DNA from 2 places in the Leucobacter alluvii genome. Region 1 is predicted to be linked to the other one. Evidence: predicted binding sites of a transcription regulator. Region 1 holds the regulator's gene; the other holds the start of a gene.
What was found. The regulator LexA, encoded in region 1, represses DNA repair genes until DNA is damaged. The targets are predictions, from matches to a motif close to TCGAACANNTGTTCGA.
Positions count from the first base shown of each region.

Region 2: the regulator LexA is predicted to act here: its motif matches at 4,375-4,390, upstream of uvrA (excinuclease ABC subunit UvrA).

Region 1 covers NZ_BAAAOP010000005.1:111,778-117,982, reverse strand. Annotated here, with positions in the region: gene priA (bifunctional 1-(5-phosphoribosyl)-5-((5-phosphoribosylamino)methylideneamino)imidazole-4-carboxamide isomerase/phosphoribosylanthranilate isomerase PriA) at 1-83, opposite strand, end outside; gene hisH (imidazole glycerol phosphate synthase subunit HisH) at 179-829, opposite strand; gene hisB (imidazoleglycerol-phosphate dehydratase HisB) at 826-1,434, opposite strand; gene ABFX18_RS05075 (histidinol-phosphate transaminase) at 1,486-2,568, opposite strand; gene ABFX18_RS05070 (LysM peptidoglycan-binding domain-containing protein) at 2,611-3,015, opposite strand; gene lexA (transcriptional repressor LexA) at 3,258-3,944, shown strand; gene lipB (lipoyl(octanoyl) transferase LipB) at 4,073-4,753, shown strand; gene lipA (lipoyl synthase) at 4,750-5,823, shown strand; gene ABFX18_RS05050 (methylenetetrahydrofolate reductase) at 5,834-6,205, opposite strand, start outside.
Region 2 covers NZ_BAAAOP010000005.1:666,411-672,615, reverse strand. Annotated here, with positions in the region: gene uvrC (excinuclease ABC subunit UvrC) at 1-1,440, opposite strand, end outside; gene uvrA (excinuclease ABC subunit UvrA) at 1,437-4,343, opposite strand; gene ABFX18_RS07655 (hypothetical protein) at 4,464-5,099, shown strand; gene ABFX18_RS07650 (RES domain-containing protein) at 5,096-5,767, shown strand; gene ABFX18_RS07645 (VOC family protein) at 5,868-6,205, shown strand, end outside.

The DNA of each region.
Region 1 (6,205 bases):
TGGGTGAGCCGCACCGCCTTGCCGTCGACCATGTCGATCGCCGGAAGCAGTTCCAGCTTCGGGCGTTCGGCGAGTTCAGTCATGGGGGCTTCTCCTTCTCGGGTGTGCGCGGTCGGGCCGCACCAGCTGCGGCCCGAGCGAGTGGGGATCCGGCCGCGTGAGGTCGGTCTCGATGGACTTACAGAGTGTCGATCCAGTTGCGCAGCAGCCGGATGCCAGCGTCACCCGACTTCTCCGGGTGGAACTGCGTCGCACTCAGCGGACCGTTCTCCACCGCTGCGATGAACCGCTCGCCGTGCTCGGCCCAGGTGACCAGGGGGCGGGTGGCCGGGGTGCGCCCTTCGATGGACCATTCAGTCGCGGCATTGCTGTGCACGAAGTAGAAGCGCTCGGCTTCGAGACCGGCGAAGAGTCTCGATCCCTGAGGCACGTCGACGGTGTTCCACCCCATGTGCGGGAGCACTGGCGCGTTGATATGACGCACGGTTCCCGGCCACTGACCGAGTCCCTCGGTTTCGATTCCGCGCTCGATGCCGTGCGAGAACATGACCTGCTCCCCGACGCAGATTCCGAGTACCGGGAGGCCTCCTGCGAGCCGACGGTCGATGAGCTCGTCTCCGCGGACGGCGCGCAGCTGTCGCATCACGGCGTCGAACGCACCGACCCCGGGGACCAGGAGTCCGTCTGCTGCCATGACGGCGCCCGGGTCGCGCGTCAGCTCGACGTCGGCCCCCGCGTGGACGAGCGCCTTCACCGCCGAGTGCACATTGCCAGACCCGTAGTCGAGCACCGCCACCGTCTTGCGCGGCGCGTCGGAGGGAGCGCTCACAGCGCGCCCTTCGTCGACGGCACACCCGAGACGAGCGGATCGAGCGACTTCGCCTCGCGGAAAGCTCGGGCGAATGCCTTGAACTCGGCCTCTGCGATGTGGTGCGGGTCACGGCCGGCGCGCAACTCGAGATGCACGGTCAGCCGTGCGTTCAGCGTCAGGGCCTCGAAGAAGTGCCGCACCATCGAACCCGTGAAATGACCGCCGATGAGATGGAACTCGAACCCGGCAGGCTCTCCCGAGTGCACGAGGTACGGCCGACCGGAGATGTCGACGACCGCCTGTGCGAGCGCCTCATCCAGTGGGACCAGTGCGTCGCCGTAACGCGAGATCCCGGCTTTGTCGCCGAGCGCTTCGAGAATGGTCTGGCCCAGCAGAATCCCGGTGTCTTCGACGGTGTGGTGGACATCGATGTGCACATCGCCGACCGCGTTCACCGTCAGGTCTGTGAGCGAGTGGCGGGCGAACGCCGTGAGCATGTGATCGAAGAACGGAACCCCGGTCTCGATCTGCGAAGACCCCGAGCCGTCGAGATCGACGCTGACACTGATCTGCGACTCACTCGTGGATCGCTCGAGCGAGGCGGTGCGCGGTGCTGCAGTCATGGTTGTCAGTCTATCTGCGTTCCCCAGGAACCGACGGTACGCCGGGATCGATCAGGCGCCGCCCGGCCCGAGTGCCGTGATCGCCTCGATCACCGCACTCGTCTCGGCCTTCGTGCCTGCGGTGATGCGCAGGTGGCCTGGAATGCTGAGATTGCGGATGAGGATGCCACGTGCGCGCAGCGCTTCGAACGTGGCCGACGGGTCGGTGAACCCGCCGACGAGCAGAAAGTTGGCTCCCGACGGGTGCACGACGTATCCGAGGGCGGTGAGGGCGTCCGCGAGACGATCGCGTTGCGCACTGATGTCGGCCACCGTGGCGAGCATCGCGTCGGCGTGACGAATCGCAGCGGTCGCGGCCGCCTGGGTGAGCGCTGACAGGTGATACGGCAGGCGCACGAGCCGCAGGGCGTCGACCACTGCCGCGTCGGCGGCGAGGTATCCGAGACGCACGCCCGCGAACGCGAACGCTTTGCTCATGGTCCGCGATACGAGGAGCCGGTGGCGTCCGGGGAGCAGTGACACCGCGCTCTCACGCTCGGTGTCGAACTCGTGATACGCCTCGTCGACGACGAGCATGCCGTCGAACGCGTCGTAAGCGGCGAGGATCACCTCACGATCGAGCGACGTGCCCGTCGGATTGTTCGGACCGCAGAGGATCGCGACGTCCGGCTGGTGCTCGCGCAGCGCTTCGGCGACGCCCTCCGGCGTGAGCGCGTATTCTGCGGGACGCTCGACAGCGATCCATTCGGTATCGGTTCCGGAGGCGAGCAGCGGGTACATCGAATACGTCGGCGTGAAGCTCAGCAGTGACCGCCCCGGACCGGCGAATGCCTGCAGCACCTGCTGCAGCACTTCGTTCGATCCGTTCGCCGCCCACAGCTGTTCCACGCTGAGGCCGTGGCCGAGGTACCCCGCGAGGGAGCTCCGAAGCTCCGTGAACTCGCGGTCAGGGTATCGGTTCACACCGGTTACCGCTCGAGCGAGTGACTGAACGATGTCGATGGCGACGTGCTCGGGAATGGGATGCGTGTTCTCGTTGACGTTCAGGCTGACCGGCACCGCGTCTTGCGGGGCGCCGTAGGGCTCCTGGCCGACGAGATTGTCACGAAGAGGGAGGTCGCTCAAGCTAGTCACCCGACCAGTCTAAAGCCGGTGAGCCCCTCGACGATCAGTCGGTCAGGCCCCGAGTTCGTCGCCCGACACCACGCGCGGATGATCTGAGTACCGCAGCGGAACGGCGATCGCATCACCCGCCTGCAGCGATGAACCGTCCAGCTGGTTCAACTGCACAATCTCAGTGATGACATCGCGAGGGTCGGCCGTCGGGTCGAGATCAGTCGCCAGCGACCAGAGCGAGCTGCCTGGCTGCACCACGACGTAATCGAACTGCTCGCCGTTCGGCCCCTCAGCCGCGGCCATCGCCTCCGGAGCCGCGAGTGCCGCCATGAGAGCGAGAAGACCGGCGACGAGCACCGTGGCGAATCCACCGAACACGATGCGCCCGCGCCGGGTCAGGCGGAGCGAGCCCGAAGCTTCGGTCGACTCTCGTGATTCCCGGCCCAGAACAGCAGATGCGCTCATGATGACTTCTCCTTAGTCTTGCGATGACGCGGGCGTGGAGCCCATGCGAACATCTGTTTCGAATATATATTCGATGAATCGAAACCGCAAGCGTCTTTTCGAAGATACGTTTCGCTCCTTTTCCGCGACACTCGAACATATGTTTGTCGGTCTTCGAATGCTGCGGCTAGGGTTTCGGTCAACGGGATCACTGAATCAGCACCCACCGACATTCATGGATCGCGCCCCATCCGCATCGCCCCCTGGGGCCAGAAAGGACAGCGATGAGCGACGCAGCCGCGCCCCGATCCACGAAGCCGCTGAGCGAGAAGCAGCAGGCGATCCTCGAGTGCATCGCGCGTTCAGTGGAAAGCCGGGGGTATCCGCCGAGCATGCGAGAGATCGGCGACGCGGTGGGGCTCTCCTCGCTCTCGAGCGTCACGCATCAGCTCAGCAGGCTCGAGCTGGGCGGCTACATCCGCCGCGACCCCAACCGGCCGAGAGCCCTGGAGATCCTGGTCGAGCTCGCCTCGACCTCGTCGGCGATCGACGACGCACCCGCGCAGCGCCCCGAAGAGGCGGCGTACGTTCCGCTCGTCGGTCAGATCGCGGCCGGCGTGCCGATCACGGCGGAGCAGCAGGTCGAGGAGATCGTGCCGCTCCCCCGCGCTCTCGTCGGCGACGGACAGCTCTTCATGCTGCGCGTCGTCGGCGATTCGATGATCGACGCAGCGATCTGCGATGGGGATTTCGTGGTGATCCGGCAGCAGCGCGAAGCCGAGAACGGAGACATCGTCGCAGCGATGCTCGATGGAGAGGCAACGGTGAAGGTGTTCCGCCGCCGAGACGGGCACACCTGGCTCCTGCCTCGCAACAGCGCGTTCGAGCCGATCCTGGGCGATCACGCGGAAGTACTCGGGCGCGTGGTCGCGGTCTTCCGCTCGGTCTGATCGCAGGGCGCGGCGTCGCCGCGGCGCAGCACCGCTGGACACCGACGCGCGAGTGCTGGGACCCACCCGCAGCCCTTCGCTCGCTGCGGCGGTTGCTTTGTTGAACCGAGTCCATCTACAGTGATCGCATGGCCACTGCGTCGATGCCGATTCCATCCACCCATTCTCGAGCGCCGATGCTCGCGCTCGGATTCCACCCTGATTGCGTGCCGTACGAGCGCGGACTCGAGCTCCAGGCCGAGGCGGTCGACCGCATCGAGCAGGGCCTCGACCGCGGCACGGTCCTCTTGCTCGAGCACCCGCCGGTGTACACCGCCGGTCGCCGCGCCGAGCCGGATGAGTACCCGTCGGACGGCAGTCCCGTCGTCGCCGTCGACCGGGGCGGACGAGTCACCTGGCACGGTCCGGGCCAACTGGTGTGCTATCCGGTCGTCCGGCTGCGGTCCGGCGCCGGGGTCGTCGACTTCGTACGCGCCCTCGAGACGGCGATCATCGACACCGTGGCCGCATTCGGCGTATCGGGCACACGCGTGGAAGGCCGCTCGGGAGTATGGGTGACCCATCCTGATCATCCGCCGACGAAGCTCGCACAGATCGGCTTGCACGCCCGCGCCGGCATCATCACCCATGGAATTGCGATCAACTGCTGCAACGACCTCGAGCCGTTCTCCCGGATCGTGCCATGCGGGATTCCAGACGCCGGCGTGACCACGCTGAGCGCACTCGCCGGTCGGAGAATCCCGCCCGAGATCGTGGCACCCGACCTCCAGGTGCACCTCGCCCATGTGATCGCGGAGTTCACCGCATGAGCGCGCGTCGCCTGCCTTCGACCGGCACCCGCCCCGAGCCGGAGGGCCGACCGCTCCTCCGCGTCGAGGCCCGCAACGCCGAGACTCCGATCGAGCGGAAACCGGAGTGGATCAAGACGCGCGCCCGGCTCGGCCCGGAGTACCGCCAGGTGCGCGACCTGGTCGCAGGCGAAGGGCTCCACACGGTCTGCCAGGAGGCCGGCTGCCCCAACGTCTTCGAGTGTTGGGAGGATCGCGAAGCAACGTTTCTCATCGGAGGTTCGATCTGCACCCGGAGGTGCGACTTCTGCATGATCACGAGCGGAAAGCCGCTCCCGCTCGACCGCGACGAGCCGCGCCGGGTCGCAGAATCGGTGCGCACCATGGGCCTGAGGTACGCCACCATCACCGGCGTGACACGCGATGACCTGCCCGACACCGGCGCTTGGCTCTTCGCTGAGACCATTCGGCAGGTGCGCGCCATGAATCCCGGCGCCGGCGTCGAGGTGCTCGTCGACGATCTCGGCGGCCGACCTGAGGATCTCGAGCAGGTGTTCGAGGCGGCTCCGCAGGTGTTCGCCCACAATCTCGAAACCGTGCCCCGCATCTTCCGCCGCATTCGGCCCGGCTTCCGATACGAACGCTCACTGGGGGTCATCACGAGGGCGCACCATGCGGGAATGGTGACCAAATCGAACCTCATCCTCGGAATGGGCGAAACGCGTGCGGAGATCTCCGAGACGATGACCGAACTCAGAGCCGCAGGGTGCGAGATCCTCACCCTGACCCAGTACCTCCGCCCCTCGGCACGGCATCACCCGATCGCTCGTTGGGTGCCGCCAGAGGAATTCGTCGACCTGCACGACGAAGCGGAGTCGCTCGGCTTCTCCGGCGTGCTTGCCGGCCCGCTCGTGAGGTCCTCGTACCGCGCTGGTCGCCTCTGGGCGCGAACGATGCTGGCGTCCGGCAGAACCGTGCCCGCGGCACTGCTGCACCTCGCGGAGCGCACCGCGGGCTCGTATCCTCAAGCACTTGCGGGCCTGCCGCCCACCGAGACAGGGACTGGACCGGGCGGCGCTCGATCCGCGTGACGGTGAGGGCCTAGTCGACCGGGTTCGGAGTCAGCAGACCCAGCTCTCGGAGCACGGCGAGCACCTGCTCGTGCCGATTGAACGTGTAGAGATGCACGGACGGGGCCCCTCCCGCGAGCAGCTCTCGCGCCAAGGCGACGGTGTGCTCGACGCCGAGTTCGGGTGCGTAGCCGCCCTCTGCGTCCAGTTCACGCGCGAGTTCGATCGGGGCCGGCTGCCCGGCGAGCGATGCGACCTTGCGCAGCTGCGCACTCGTCGCGACGGGCATGAGGCCGGGAAGCACGGGAATGCGAAGTCCGGCCGCGCGTGCGTCCTCGACGAACGACAGGTAATCGTCTGCGCGGAAGAAGAGCTGCGTGATCGCGAGATCAGCACCGCTCTC
Region 2 (6,205 bases), 550 kb from region 1:
TCGATCGCGGTAGATGCCGCTCGGCTGCTCCCCCGCTTCCCGAGCGGCGTTCAGTTGTGCGGCACGGCGCGAAACGACCTGGTAGATGGAATCCGTGTCGTCCGTCGTCTGCTCGATGCGGTACTTGCGATAGGCGCCCTTCGCAGGCAGCCCGTCCTCGAAAACGACCAGTGACGCGACGACGCCCGTGCCCTGAAGATGCGACACGTCGATGCACTCGATGCGCAGCGGCGCTTCGTCCATGTCGAGGGCGCGCTGCAGCTCGGCGAGCGCGTCGGTGCGTGCGGTGAGGTCTGCAGCTCGTTTGAGTTTGTGCCGGATCAGGTGCTCACCGGCGTTGCGCATCGCTCGATCCATCAGTTGCACCTTGTCGCCGCGCTCCGGCACGCGCACGGTGACGCGCCCGCGACGAGGTCGGCGTGCGCCGAGCGCCTCCTCGAGCGCTGCCGAGTTCGCCGGGAGCTGGGGGACGAGGATCTGCGGCGGCGGTTCGCGATCGCCCTCGTACGCGGATTGCAGTACCTGCTCGAGCAGCGTCTCGGGCGAATCGTCGAGTTCGACGTCGACGATCCAGCTGCGTTCGCCGCGGATGCGCCCGCCGCGGATGATGAACTGATGCGCAGCGGCGGCGAGTTCGTCCGATCGGAGCCCGAACACGTCGAGATTCACGTCGAGCCCGAGCACGACGGCGTTCTTCTCCATGACGTGCTCCACCGCTTGCGCCTGGTCGCGGAGACGGGCGGCCTCCTCGTATCGCTGCTCGCTCGCGGCCTCGCGCATGGCGCGCTGCAGAGCCTTCAGATGGCTCGTGTCGCTGCCTCCGAGGAAGGCGACCAGTTCGCCCACTCGTGCGCGGTGCTCCTCCACGGTGAGCTTCTGCGAGCAGGGGCCGCTGCATCGCCCGATCTGCCCGGCGAGGCAGGGCTTGCCGGAGCTCATCGCGCGCTGGTAATCGGCGTCGTTGCAGGTGCGGATCGGAAACGCCTGCTGCAGCAACGCGGTGGTCTCGCGCAGCGCCCACACCTTCGGGTAGGGGCCGAAGTAGCGCGCTCCGCGGATGCGTTCGTTCCGGGTGATGACGAGGCGCGGCGCTTCCTCGCGCAACGTCACCGCGAGGTACGGATAGGTCTTGTCGTCCTTGAATTGGACGTTGAACGGCGGTTTGTACTCGGTGATCCACGTGTGCTCGAGGATGAGCGACTCGGTGTCGGTTGCGACGACCGTCCAATCCACCTTGGCGGCGATGGAGAGCATCGTGCGCGTGCGCGGCATGAGCGAGTGCAGCGGCTGGAAGTAGTTCGCGAGGCGGGCTCGCAGGTTCTTCGCCTTGCCGATGTAGAGCACTCGCCCATGCCGGTCGCTGAACCGGTACACGCCGGGCGACGTCGGGATCTCCCCCTGGGCGGGTCGGAACGACGCGCGGTTATCGGTGCCGTTCAAGCGGAGGCTTTCGCCCGACCGTTCAGCACCTCGTTCAGGAACTGACCGGTGTGGCTCTCGGATGCGTTCACCAGTTGCTCGGGTGTGCCCTCGGCGATGATCATGCCGCCGCCCGATCCGCCCTCCGGACCGAGATCGATGACCCAGTCGGCGCTTCTGATGACGTCGAGGTTGTGCTCGATCGTGATCACCGTATTGCCCTTGTCGACGAGACCGTTGAGCACGAGCAGGAGCTTGCGCACGTCTTCGAAGTGGAGACCCGTCGTCGGCTCGTCGAGCACGTAGATGCTGCGGCCGTTCGATCGCTTCTGCAACTCGGTGGCGAGCTTCACGCGCTGGGCTTCACCGCCCGAGAGTGTTGTCGCGCTCTGACCGAGCCGCACGTAGCCCAGTCCGACATCGACAAGCGTCTTCATGTAGCGATGAATCGAGGAGATCGGCTCGAAGAACTGCTCAGCCTCGGCGATCGGCATTTCGAGCACCTCGGAGATGTTCTTGCCCTTGTAGCGCACCTGCAGGGTCTCGCGGTTGTAGCGCGACCCACCGCAGACCTCGCATGCCACGTACACGTCGGGGAGGAAGTTCATCTCGATCTTGAGCGTGCCGTCGCCGGAGCACGCCTCGCACCGGCCGCCCTTCACGTTGAAGCTGAACCTTCCGGGAAGGTAGCCTCGTGTCTTCGCCTCCTGGGTCTCGGCGAAGAGGTTGCGGATCTTGTCGAAGACCCCCGTGTACGTCGCGGGATTCGATCGCGGTGTGCGACCGATGGGCGCTTGATCGACATGGACGACCTTGTCGAGGTGCTCGAGCCCGGTGACGCGCGTGTGCTTCCCTGGGACGAGTCGCGCACCGTTCAGCTGGTTCGCGAGCACCCGGTAGAGGATGTCGTTGACGAGCGTCGATTTGCCCGATCCGGAGACCCCGGTCACGGCGGTCATGACGCCCAGGGGGAACGTGGCATCGACGTTCCGGAGGTTGTTCGAGCGAGCGCCCACGACCTTGAGCTCTCGCTTGCGGTCTCGCTTGCGACGACGCTTCGGGGTTTCGATGCTCCGCCGCCCGGCGAGGTAGTCCCCCGTCATGGAGTCGCGGTTGTTCAGCAGTTCATCGTAGTGCCCCGAGTGCACCACGGTCCCGCCCTCGACGCCCGCCCCTGGGCCGATGTCGACGATCCAGTCGGCCGCTTCGATGGTCTCCTCGTCGTGCTCGACGACGATGAGCGTATTCCCGAGATCGCGCAACTTCATCAGCGTCTCGATCAGGCGCCGATTGTCGCGCTGGTGCAGTCCGATGCTCGGCTCGTCGAGCACGTAGAGCACGCCGGTGAGTCCTGACCCGATCTGCGTGGCCAGGCGGATGCGCTGCGCCTCGCCGCCGGACAGCGTCCCGGCCGCACGCGCCAGGGTGAGGTAGCCGAGGCCGACCTCGATCAGGAAGTCGAACCGGAGCCGGATCTCGCGGAGCACCTGCGCCGCGATCTTCGCCTCTCGCTCGGTGAGCACGACATCGTCGAAGAAGGTCTTCGCATTGAGCAGGCTGAGCTCGCCGACCGAAGCGATCGACCGATCATTGACCGTCACCGCGAGCACCTCGGGCTTGAGCCGCTGCCCCTGGCACGCATGACACGGAACCTCACGGAGGAACTCCGCCCAGCGATCGCGCTTGGCGTCGGATTCAGCTTCCGCGTACTGGCGCTCGATGAACGGGATGACACCTTCGAATCCCGAGGAGTACTTCACCTCCCGGCCGAAGCGATTGCGCCACCGCACGTTCACCTTGAAGTCGTTGCCGTACAGGACCGCCTGCTGCACGTCCTCGCTCAGGCCCGACCAGGGCGTCTGCAACGAGAACTTCAGATCGTCGGAGAGGCCGATCAGGAGCTTCTCGTAGTACTGGTAGAGGCTCTTCCCCTGGCTCGTCCAGGGCACGATGACGCCCTCTGAGATGGAGAGTTGCGGATCGCCGAGCACGAGATCCTCGTCCACGGACATGCTCGTTCCCAGCCCCGAGCAGACCGGGCATGCACCGAACGGCGCGTTGAATGAGAACGTTCGCGGCTCGATCTCGGTGAGCTGCACCGGGTGCTGGTTCGGGCATGAGAGCTGCTCCGAGAACTGCTGCACGCGATCGTCAGCCTTCGCCTCACGGTCGACGAAGTCGACGGCGACGATGCCTCCGGCGAGGCGCAGAGCGGTCTCGAGCGAGTCGGTGAGACGGCCGAGAATATCGGGGCCTGCCACGAGGCGATCGATCACGACCGAGATGTCGTGCTTGACCTGCTTCTTGAGCTTCGGCGGGTCGGAGAGCTGGATCACGTCGCCGTCCACGATCGCGCGGGAGTATCCGCTCGCGGCGAGGTCCTGGAAGAGATCGACGAACTCTCCCTTCTTCTTGCTGACGACCGGCGCGAGCACCTGGTACCGCGTCCGCTCCTCGAGTCCCATGAGGCGATCTGCGATCTGCTGGACCGTCTGCGCCTCGATCCGCTCACCGCAGACGGCGCAGTGCGGGACGCCGATGCGCGCCCAGAGGAGACGCATGTAGTCGTAGATCTCGGTGATCGTGCCGACCGTGGATCGCGGATTGCGGTTCGTCGACTTCTGATCGATGGAGACCGCCGGGCTCAGTCCCTCGATGAAATCGACGTCGGGTCGGTCGACCTGCCCGAGGAACTGCCGAGCGTAAGCGCTCAGCGATTCCACGTATCTCCGCTGGCCCTCCGCGAAGATCGTGTCGAAGGCGAGACTCGACTTCCCGCTCCCCGACAACCCCGTGAAGACCACCATCGAGTCCCGCGGGATGGCGAGATCGACGTTCTGCAGGTTATGCACACGGGCGCCCTGCACGCTGATCTGCGCGTGGGCTGCGGAGGATCGGATCGGAGTTGAGTGCTTCGAAGTCACCGACTCATTCTATCCGCTCCTGCGCCCGAATTCGAACATACCTACGATGCTTTCGCCAGGAGCGCACCGATCGACGGCATTATCGGTTACTATTGTCGTAAGCACATGCAAGGAGTACTCATGTCGATCGCGCATCTCAGCCCGTCCCCGATCAGCGCGGCGTCGCGTGCGGGCGACCCCACTCGGAAGCGTCTGATCGATCTCGTGGCTCACCTCGATTCGTCGCGGATGGATTCAGCGGAAGCGCTTCTCTCGGGGCTGCTCGCGCATCAGCAGGCGGGAACTCGGGCGCTCACGGAGACGGAGGTCTCGGCGCTCGCTCGGTTCGGGGTGTCTGAAGATGCGTTGCGTCGACCGGACGCACTGGAGGCGACAACACAGGGGCTCATGGCAGACCAGTCGTTGGCCGCTCGGAGCGCGACCGTGGCGGAGGCTGCGGACATGCTCGGCGTCACTCCGGCTCGGGTGCGTCAACGCTGCGCTGCTGGCACCCTCCTCGCGCAGCGACGCAGCCACGGGTGGCATCTCCCCCGCTTCCAGTTCCCCGAGGATCGTGAGCTGCCGGGGTGGGCGTCGGTCGCGCTGGTGATCCCGCGCGGCACCCCTCTGCTGTTCGCCGAACGTGTATTGACTTCGCCCGCCCCCGCGCTGCTGAGTGATGGTGAAGAACTCGCACCCTTCGAATGGCTGGCGCAGGGCGGAGATCCTCGGGTCGCGGCGACGGCGGTGGACGACGCACTGCATCGGCTCCCGTGAGCGAGTACCTGCCGCCGCCCCGAGCGGACGCACTCCCCGACCTCGCGCGGGATCCCGGATGGGTGCGAGAGGTACCCAGCGGCACAGCGCTGGCGCGGATTTTCACAGCGGGCGGACGCTATCCGGTCGCGTGGCACGAGTTTCGCACGTACGGACCGGTCGATGCACGTTTCGATCCGCATCCCGAGCCGCCTGCTGAGTATGCGGATTCCGGCGTGCTCTACGCCGCGCTCGAACTGCCCGGCGCTGCACGAGAATCTGCTTCACCACTCGCTGCGTGTCTCCTGGAGGTGTTCCAGTCCACCCGAATCGTGCGCCGCTCCGACGGAACACCCACACTCGCCATCTTCGAGACGTCGAGGACGTTGCGCCTCCTCGACCTGAGCGATAGCGACTGGGTCGCGGTGGCGGGCGGCAACGCGGCGATCTCGTCGGGAGACCGCATGGCGTCCCGCGCCTGGGCGCGGGCGATTCGCACCCGGTATCCCAGCCTCGACGGCGTGGTCTCCGCGTCGTCCGTCGTTCCCAGTGCGCGCGTCGTCGCACTCTGGTCGCCGGCGGAGGACGCGATGCCGCGCCATCCGATCGCCCAGCTGCGTCTGGATCGAGACGAACTCACCGGCGTGATCGACCGGATCGCAGCGCGGTACGGCTATGTGGTCGTGTGAAGCCCCGTCGTGGCGCGGCGCCTCCCCCGGTGTCACGACGGCTTGCCGCGTGTCCGATTCATACAAGACGGGGATCGCGCCCTCCGCGTAACCTGAGCCCATGACACTGAATTTTGATTTCATCGGCATCGTCACCGCGGATCTGGGACGTTCTCTCGACTTCTATCGTTCGCTGGGGGTCCCGATTCCAGAAGGGCTGGATGACGCGCCTCATGTGGAGGTTCAGTTGCCCGGCGACATGAAGCTCGCGTGGGACCCGGTGGCGACGATCGAGAGCTTCTTCCCCGGGTTCGAGCTCCCGGAGGGCGAGAACCGCATCGCCTTTGCGTGCAGTGCGGCGTCACCGGCCGAGGTGGACTCCGCCTACGCCGAGATCGTCGAGCGGCACCCCGCTGCGGCGGACACGGAGCCGTGGGACGCACCGTGGGGGCAGCGGTA